Regions from separate parts of the Ureibacillus chungkukjangi genome, predicted to be linked through region 3. Evidence: riboswitches for the same ligand, from Rfam matches in the RefSeq annotation. Region 3 holds a riboswitch; each other region holds the start of a gene.
The links. Region 3 has a riboswitch for lysine ahead of dapA (4-hydroxy-tetrahydrodipicolinate synthase). Riboswitches for the same ligand answer to the same signal wherever they lie in the genome.
Positions count from the first base shown of each region.

Region 1 (3,287 bases), 1.5 Mb from region 3:
AACACATTGTGGTTGTTAAATAAATTAAACTGCTGGAAAACCATCCCTAAATGTGTACGATATTGTTTAATATCGTGTTTGTCGTCTAAGATGTTTTCGCCTTTATAAATAATTTCGCCGCCACTTGGTGTTTCAAGTAGATTAATGCAACGTAATAATGTTGATTTTCCGGAGCCTGAAGAACCAATTAAGCAAACAACCTCACCTTTTTTTACTGTGAAGTTTACATCTTTTAAAACTTCATGGCTGCCAAATGATTTATTTAGATGTTTAATATCAATTACTTTTTCCATCATACGATCTCCTTATGCCATTAATAAATTTACTCTTCCCTTTTAACTTGAACTTGATATGCATCTTGACCATCCATTCTTTTTTCGACAATACGTAATAGACGAGAAGCAACAAAAGTCATGATTAAGTAGATGACAACAGTAATGATAAAGGATTCTGCAAAACGGAAATTTGCACCAGCAATCGATTTTGTTGTAAAGAATAATTCCGTTACACTAATTACACTTAGTACGGCAGAGTCTTTTATATTCATAATTAATTGGTTCCCTGTTGCCGGTAGAATATTGCGGAATACCTGAGGTAAAACGACATGAATCATCGTTTGGAAATGTCCCATTCCAATAGCTGACGCAGCCTCATATTGTCCCTTATCAATCGATTCAATACCACCGCGCACATACTCAGCCATATAAGCACCCGTATTTAACCCAACAACAACGATCGCTGCAACAAAACGATCCATTTCTATTCCATAAGCATATAATCCATAGTATACGACCATTGCTTGTACAATCATTGGTGTACCACGGAAGATTTCAACATAAACTGTTAATATGAAATTAAAAATCTTTAAAATAACAGATTTAATAGATTTCTTACGAAGAGGAATCGTGTGCATTACACCGATAAATAATCCGATAAGAGCACCAATAATTGTACTAAAAACTGCAATTAATAACGTCATATATGCGCCACGTAAATAACTTGGCCAATTCTCTTTTAATATTGAGAGTATAATATCTAAACTCATAAATATCCTCCTAAATAATTTAGAAAACCTTTAACTCTACTAAACACTTACTCTAAAGATAAAATAAGTCTGGCTAAAAGATGGATACTGGCCACTAAAGTGTGACCAGTATTCACCGCTTTAACTATTGTGCTGCAGGTTGGTTTTCAATTGCTTGATCCATAATTTGTTGACGTTCTTCTTCAGAAATTGCATTTAACGTTTCATTGATTAAATCAATATTTTCATCGCCTTTTACAAGTCCGATTGCAATCGCTGTATCTGCTTCTTCTGTTTTAAAGCCTTTTTCTAACTCTACATATTTGAAATTTTGATTTGCTGTTGTAGCTGAGATTGCTTCTGGTCTTTCAGCCACATATCCATCAATTGCACCTGATTCTAGAGCAACACGCATATGTGAGAAGCTTTCCATTGCAACTTCTTTTTTAACATCCGGAATTTGATCAATTACATCATAATTTGTTGTATTTAGCTGTGAAGTGATTTTTGCTCCTGCGAAATCTTCAAGAGTTTTAGCATTTTCAAATGCTCCACCTGCTTTTGTTACAATAACAAATTGACTTGTATAATAATTATCTGAGAAATCAATTACTTCTTTACGTTTATCAGTTGGGCTCATCCCTGCAATAATTGCATCAATTACACCTGTTTGTAGTGCTGGTAGTAAACCATCCCATTCTGTTTTAACGATAACTAATTCTTTACCAAGTGCTTCTGCTACACGTTTAGCGATTTCTACGTCATAGCCACCCGCATATTCCTGGGAGCCTTCAATTTTAACCGCCCCATTTGAATCATCGTTCTGAGTCCAGTTAAACGGTGCATAGCCAGCTTCTAAACCTACTTTAAAAACATCGCTTTCTTTAGAATTTGAAGTTGATGTTGAAGTCCCTTCATCAGCTTTACCACAAGCTGCTAGTAATACAACTGCCAGCAATGTAGTCATTAAGATTTTAAGTGTTTTCGACATTTCTCTCTCTCCTTCTCTCTTTTTCGAGCTAAATAATGCAAAAAGCGACCTAAGATGAACTTAGGTCGCTAAAAATATAGCCCAAATCCTCTAACGTTCCCGACTGAGATAGCTCACCTCAGATGGTTGGGATATCCATCTGAGACAGTCCTGCAATTATTCACTGCAGACCCAGCATGAAGTAGAGAGCCTACATTCACACTTCGGCGATATTTCCTCATTTTTCATATCATGGTTTTGCTCTAAACTCCATGAAAAACTATTAAGTATCGCGCCTCTACCTCACTAGTAACGTGAGGTTTTAATATTTAATTTACTATTTGAATATTACTATACTAACAATATCATGTCAACATTCATTATTCTGAAAAATAGACTTTGTTGACCTAGTAATTATTGTTAATTTAACTTCCTTACAGTCACCTTCACATTTAAAGTATGGGCTCCACCATGATATACACCCTCAACTGGACTAACATCCTGATAATCTCTACCGACACACATAATAATATGATTATCGAGTACTTCAACATTATTGGTAGGATCAAGACCAATCCATCCAATTCCAGGTAACATTAGCTCTACCCAAGCGTGTGTTGCTGTATTCCCTACTAATTTATCATCTTCACCTACATATAGATAACCACTTATATAACGAGCAGGTATATTAAAGTGCCTTAAAACTCCTAACATAATATGGGTAAAGTCCTGACACACGCCGGCCTTTATAGCAAAAGCCTCGGCAGCTGTTGTATTTACATTAGTTGCCATCTGATCATAATTCAAATTCATGTACAGGTAGGTCATAAGATCGCAAGAAAATCGAATAGGGTTAATAGGCTCTCCAATAGTTTTTAAAATTTCTTCAAGTTGTCTTTTTTCTAGCCTCGTATAATTAGTTGTAGTGAGATATGGACGGTAGTGATCCTGAAAAAGTGGTGAATGGAAAATTTCCATCATTTCCTTAGAATATTCAATTTGATATAAATAAGGTGATCTTTGAACGCTTACAATTGATGATGAAATGATGCTTAGCTCTTCATGTTTTTCTGGTATATAAAAACTAGATGTTGAATTTTTCCATATATCGATATAATCCTTTGTCATTGAATTGGGGGAGATTTTAAGATGATAGGATAATAGGCGTTGACATTCATTATTTCTAGGCTTTAAACGAACCGTATTTAATGATTGTTCAACTGGTGTATCATATTTAAAAGTGCTAGTATGTTTAATGCGATATTTCATATTATCCTCCCTCCAAATTTTATT
Region 1 is NZ_CP085009.1:1,865,134-1,868,420, reverse strand. Features, by position in the region: gene LG296_RS09245 (amino acid ABC transporter ATP-binding protein) at 1-293, opposite strand, end outside; gene LG296_RS09240 (amino acid ABC transporter permease) at 323-1,045, opposite strand; gene LG296_RS09235 (transporter substrate-binding domain-containing protein) at 1,170-2,015, opposite strand; lysine riboswitch at 2,117-2,303, opposite strand; gene LG296_RS09230 (transglutaminase family protein) at 2,415-3,263, opposite strand.
Region 1: linked by a shared signal. The riboswitch ahead of LG296_RS09235 (transporter substrate-binding domain-containing protein) and the one ahead of dapA (4-hydroxy-tetrahydrodipicolinate synthase) in region 3 are both predicted to bind lysine.

Region 2 (3,287 bases), 710 kb from region 3:
CGAAAAGTGAAAAAAGATAAGGCGAAGTATTTCGGTCCTTATCCTAATGCTGGTGCAGCAAATGAAACACGCAAGCTCCTGGATCGGTTATATCCATTAAGAAAGTGTGCACGGCTTCCAGATCGTGTTTGCTTATACTACCATCTCGGTCAGTGTTTAGCTCCCTGTGTAAAAGACATTGAGCCAAAGATTTACGATGAAATGATTGAGGAAATCTCCAGGTTTTTAAATGGCGGATTCGAGGATGTAAAAGTAGATATTGAAAAGAAGATGCTTGAAGCAGCAGAGAATTTAGAATTTGAGCGGGCAAAAGAGTTTAGAGATCAAATTACCCATATTGAGACAGTGATGCAAAAACAGAAAATGGTAACAGGAGATCTATCGAACCGTGATGTGTTTGGTTACGCTGTTGAAAAAGGTTGGATGTGTGTTCAGGTATTCTTTGTCAGACAAGGAAAGTTAATCGAACGTGATGTATCGATTTTCCCGATTTATAGAGATTCTGAAGAGGAGTTTCTTACATTTGTCGGACGATTTTATGATATTCCAGAGCACATCAAGCCTAAGGAAATTTTCATTCCTTCTCAGATTGACAAAGCCCTTCTGGAAAAGTATCTCGACGTAAAGGTAATAATTCCTAAACGTGGCTCAAAAAAGGAACTTGTCGACTTGGCCATGAAAAATGCTCAAATTGGTATCCGCGAAAAATTCCAGCTGATTGAACGTCAAGAGGAACGTACCGTTGGAGCATGTGAAGCTCTGGGAGATGCTATGGAAATCAGCCCACCCCTTCGTATTGAAGCATTCGATAACAGTCATATGCATGGGACAGATGCTGTTTCAGCCATGGTCGTTTTTGTAGATGGGAAGCCTGCGAAGAAAGAATATCGAAAATATAAATTGCGTGAAACGGCGAAGCATGATGATTATGGCGCCATGCAAGAGGTTATTAGACGCAGATATACACGAGTTCTTAAAGAAGACTTGCCATTACCTGATCTAATCATTATCGATGGTGGGAAAGGTCAGATGGAGGTCGCACGAGAGGTTATTGAGGATGAATTAGGTTTATTCATACCTATAGCAGGACTTGCAAAGGACAATAAGCATAATACGTCCCAGCTATTATATGGTGACCCTCCAGTGCCAATCGAGATGAAAAGAACAAGCGATGGCTTTTATTTACTGCAAAGAATTCAAGATGAGGTCCATCGTTTCGCTATTACATTTTTACGTCAGCAGCATCAAACCCATGCGATTCAGTCTGTATTAGACGAAATTGAAGGAGTAGGACCAAAACGGAAGCAACAGCTTCTAAAGCATTTTGGCTCTATTAAGAAAATTAAAGAGTCATCTGTAGAAGAGCTGATGAAGGCACAAATTCCAAGTGCAACAGCAACAGCCATCTATAATCACTTCCACAAAGATTCGTTGTCAACAGAATAATTGTATGATAATGTTAATTTAATAGTTATAACAAGATAGAGGTGCAAGCTGCATTAGTAGACTTTCTGGAGGATGGGCAAATCCGTTGATAGAAGTTGAAAGGGTCCCTTGCCGAAGTGATAAATCCATTGCCTAGATTTATTTGCTGGTTTTGCATTGAAGAAATGCAAGATTGTCAGAATCAAATACAGGGTTCTGGAGGGCTATCTCTGAACGTTCCGTAACGATAGGTTTGTGCTGAGACAGTTTTTCACGCTTTGTGGAAGACTGTCTTTTTTGTATTCTAAAGCGGGTAATAGTGAAATGAATTATCTGAATAGAAAAACTATTGACCTTGAAGAAAAATGCCTTTGAAAAGGAGAGTGGTTTTATGCCAAGCATTGTAGTGAAAATTGATAGTACTTCTCTTGCAACACCAGAGAAAATTGAACAAATTGCAGATAGTTTAATAGAACAAAAAAACGCTGGCAACCAAATCGTTGCAGTTGTTCCAGCACTAGAAACTTTAGAGGATAGACTGCTACCATATTCCCAAATCTTATCGGACAATCCTTCTGATAGAGAGCTCCATGCACTCAATGCTTTAAATAGCCAGGTGGCAATTAGTTTACTAGCAATTTCCTTAGAAAAGAAGGGTGCAAAAGCGAAATCTCTAAATGGATGGCAAGCCGGGATTGAAGTAACTGAGTCCAATCAAAACGTTTTGATAGATGGTATCCAACATGAGTATATACTAGAACACTTAAACAACGATGAAATTGTAGTTGTTGCGGGTTCGCAAGGAATTAATCGAAATCGTGATATTCTATCGATGGGTGAGGGAGGAACAGAAACAACAGCTGTCGCTATCGGAGCAGCAATTGATGCAGAACAAGTCGAAATCTTAACGGTTCAAGATGGAATTTACACTGCTGATTCTGCAGTGGTTAACCAAGCAAGAAAGCTAAAGCAAATCACTTATGATGAGTTGCTAGAGCTTGCAAATCTTGGCTCCTATTCAATTCACCCCCGTGCAGTGGAGCTTGCGAAAATAGTTGAAATGCCATTACTTGTACGCTCAAGTACAGGAAACCAAGAAGGTACATTGATAAAGGGAGAGATTGACATGGAGAAAAATTTAATTGTTCGTGGGGTAGCATATGAAGCAGATATAATTCGCTTAACAGTCGGTTATGATTCATATGAACAATCGTCTCTTTCTGATATCTTTACTACACTTGCAGAACATAAAATTGATGTGGATATCATTGTGCAGGCTGTAATTGATGGGGTGAAGCCAACTGTTTCTTTTTCAATTGCAAAAGAAGACTTTGCAGAGGCTTTAAAAGTATTGGAAAAGAACAAGCCTGTGCTAGGATTTAGCTTTGCCGACTTTGAGGTAGGATTAGCCAAGGTTTCAATCGTTGGTGCGGGAATGGTTTCGAATCCGGGTGTAGCTGCTCGAATGTTTGACCGATTATGTAAAGAGAAAATCCTAGTTAAAATGGTTAGTACTTCGGAAATTAAAGTTTCTGTTGTCGTACCACAGGATGAAATGGTAAGAGCTGCAAATGTATTACACGATGAGTTTAATCTAGAAGAAGCGCTAGTATAGTGACGATGTAAAAAGCCAATTCTTGTGAGAACTCATTTTACAAGAATTGGCTTTTATATTTATATAGAAGAAGTATTTATTAATAATGGGTAGAAGTTGAAAAATTAGCAATTTTTCCCTTACTGTATTTTCTCTTTTGGGTCCCATTTTACCGTAAAGGTGATTTGGTGTTGTTTTTCATCTTTTTCGTCATAGCACTCAGTTAAGTAGCCATTTATGGATTGGATTTGTTGGGCGATAAATCCCG
Region 2 is NZ_CP085009.1:2,644,519-2,647,805, reverse strand. Features, by position in the region: gene uvrC (excinuclease ABC subunit UvrC) at 1-1,446, shown strand, start outside; lysine riboswitch at 1,475-1,660, shown strand; gene LG296_RS13120 (aspartate kinase) at 1,817-3,040, shown strand; gene LG296_RS13115 (YslB family protein) at 3,160-3,287, opposite strand, start outside.
Region 2: linked by a shared signal. The riboswitch ahead of LG296_RS13120 (aspartate kinase) and the one ahead of dapA (4-hydroxy-tetrahydrodipicolinate synthase) in region 3 are both predicted to bind lysine.

Region 3 (3,287 bases):
TTTTTGCTGTTTTTCCATCGATGAGTTTTAATTCAATTGCTTTTTCAACGTAAGGTTTTAATGATGCAGGAACATCATTAAATTTCACTGTTTTTCCTGTTCCTAATTCAATTCCCATTGAATCAATTACAGCTTTTACGTATTCTCCTCTTGTTACTTGATCAACTTTTGCTGCGTCTACTTCCTTTACATTTGCAAATCCTGAGACTGCAAGTGATAAGGCTAAAGCAGAGGCGGAAACTTTCTTCCACATTAAAAACTCATCTCCTAATTAACAAAATTCTAAATCAATAGAATTTTATCAAAAAACAAAATATAAATATAGCAATTTTTATATTTTTTTGAAAAAAGGGAGTTTTTTTACATATATTTAATATATTCTCCATTTAAATATGTATAAATTTAAAGGCTGACACAAAAAATAATTTTTGTATCAGCCCTCAGTCACTTGTATTGATTTATTTTAATTTTATTGACCTGAACGTCCTTTTAATTGTGCTTCCGCCATTTGAACAAGGCGTTTTGTAATCTCACCGCCAACTGATCCATTGGCACGTGCAGCATCTTCTGGTCCAAGGTTTACACCAAACTCTTGAGCAATTTCAAATTTCATTTGATTCATTGCTGCCTCAGCACCCGGGAAGAGTAATTTGTTTGAACTTCTTTCAGAAGCCATATCTCTCACCTCCTTCGTAAATTTAGAATGGTCTAGGAGGTGTCCTTAAATACGTTGCTAAACATTCCTACATAGTATCATTTTCCCTTGTATTAAAATAACAAAAAGAAAATAGCTTTGATTCCTTTACTCTATATAATGAAAAACTGCTTTCTACATACTTTATTTTATTGGATTCAGAAAGTAGTATAAGCTAAAAATTCTAAAAACTTACACAAAATGTATTGCATTTGGTTTAATAAAAGCGTATCATGTTAATTAATTAAATAATCACTTATTTCAAGAACTTTTGAAGTAAGGATAGAGGAGCAAAAACCATCAGTACACAGTAAGAGGATTATGAGATCCAAAGACGATTGTGGAAAGGGGAATTTGCCGAAGCTTTTGAGAATCTCATTATCTCACGAGCTGGTTCTGTTATTGAAGAAATGCAGAACTGTCATATAGATTTCTATATGGAGGGCTATCTTACGCAAGGAAATGAACTTTATTTCTTCGCAACAACGAACCCTCGTTGTTGCTTTTTTGCGTTTACTTATCTTAACGCCCTTCTCCCTCTATTTTCTTAGAAAGCTAATGGTTATCGAAATTTCGAAAACATTAGTTGCCTCAAAAGGAGAAAAGAAGCTTATGTCTTTCTTTTCTGCTAAAAAATAAAAGGATGTGGAGAAGTAATGAATTTCGGAAAAATTTTAACTGCTATGGTGACGCCATTTGATGCGTCCGGTGAAATTGATTGGAATGCTACAAAAAACTTAATTAACTATTTAATCGCTAATGGTAGTGATGGACTAGTTGTCTCGGGTACAACAGGAGAATCTCCTACTTTAAGTGAACAAGAAAAACTTGATCTATTTAGATTTACAGTAAAGGTAGTAGACGGTCGAGTACCTATTATTGCAGGCACTGGCTCTTATAATACGAGAGATTCAATTATTTTAACAAAACAAGCAGAAAATGCAGGTGTTGATGGCATCATGCTAGTAACACCATACTACAACAAGCCTTCACAGGAAGGAATGTACCAGCATTTTAAAGCAATTGCTGCAAGCACATCTTTGCCAATTGTACTTTATAATATTCCTGGCCGTAGTGCTGTAAATTTAACTCCTGAAACGGTAATTAGACTATCAGCTATTCATAATATTGTAGCGATTAAAGAAGCAAGTGGTAATCTGGATGCGATGGCTGAAATAATTGAGAAAACACCAGAAAACTTTTCTTTATATAGTGGTGATGACGGCTTAACTTTACCTACCCTATCGATTGGTGGTACTGGTGTAATATCTGTAGCGGCACACATTATCGGAAATGAAATGCAACAGATGATTCAAAAATTCCAAAATGGCAACTTAGCTGGAGCTGCAAGTGACCACCGTAAACTGTTACCAATCATGAAAGCTCTATTTGCAACACCAAACCCAACTTCAGTAAAAGCAGCATTAAATTCTAACGGGATTCAAGTCGGTGGCGTACGTTTACCAATGATTCCATTAAACAACGAAGAATTAGCTTCATTACAAGCAATATTAAATTCTTTCGAAGAAGTGAATATGTAATATATTTTAAACAGGATCCTTAATAATCCTGTTTTTTCATGACAAATTCAATTTGATTACTACAAAATTTCCTTAATATATAGCAAAAACCAGACAAAGAATAACTCAATGCTTTCTTTGTCTGGTTTGATATTGGCAGTACTAAAAACCTCTTTGGGTTATCTTTCCTCAAAATCCTTTGTAAATAACTCCCCTAGCTTTTTAATACCTTCTTCAATTTTTTCAGGAGTACTGGATGAGAAGTTTAAGCGTAGGTGCTTGATACCGTCATCTGGATTTTTACAGAAGTGAATTCCTGGAACAAAGGCGACTTTGGATTCTGATGTAGCTCTTTCAAATAAGGCGAGCACATCCGGTTCACCTGGGAGCTCTACCCATATAAATAGCCCACCTTCTGGCTTTGTGAATTTCGTTCCTTCTGGGAAGTACTTTTCAATACTCGTAATCATTGTATGTAATTTTTCAGCATACATTGCATTTATTTTTTTCAAATGGTCTGGTAATAGACCTTGCTCAAGGAATTCTGCACAAATGGCCTGCGTTAAAGTTGCAGTATGTGTATCTGCACCTTGTTTTGCTACAGTTAGCTTTTGAATGATTTCTGCCTCTGCTAATACTGTCCCCACACGTAATCCTGGAGAAATGATTTTAGCAAAGCTATTTAACAGTACAACGTGACCTGTTTGGTCGAACGTCTTAATAGCCGGTAACACTTCTCCTGAATATCTCAGATCACAATAAGGGTCGTCCTCTAAAACAATCACATTAAATTGTGAAGCTAATTCCGCAACTTTTTTACGACGCTCTAAAGGTAAAGTGCGACCTGTTGGATTTTGGAAAGTAGGAATCGTGTAAATCATCTTTGGATTATGTTCTTTTATCTTTGCTTCTAAATCTTCCATTACTAAACCATGCTCATCCATTTCAACAGGCACTGATTTTACAAAGTACTTATTGAATGTAGAAAATACCCCTAAAAATGTAGGTGACTCTACTAGCACTACATCCCCTGGCTCAAGAAAAGCATCTGCTAACAAATGGATTCCTTGAGA
Region 3 is NZ_CP085009.1:3,356,034-3,359,320, forward strand. Features, by position in the region: gene LG296_RS16685 (bifunctional 2',3'-cyclic-nucleotide 2'-phosphodiesterase/3'-nucleotidase) at 1-253, opposite strand, end outside; gene LG296_RS16690 (alpha/beta-type small acid-soluble spore protein) at 470-676, opposite strand; lysine riboswitch at 970-1,150, shown strand; gene dapA (4-hydroxy-tetrahydrodipicolinate synthase) at 1,351-2,235, shown strand; gene LG296_RS16700 (PLP-dependent aminotransferase family protein) at 2,394-3,287, opposite strand, start outside.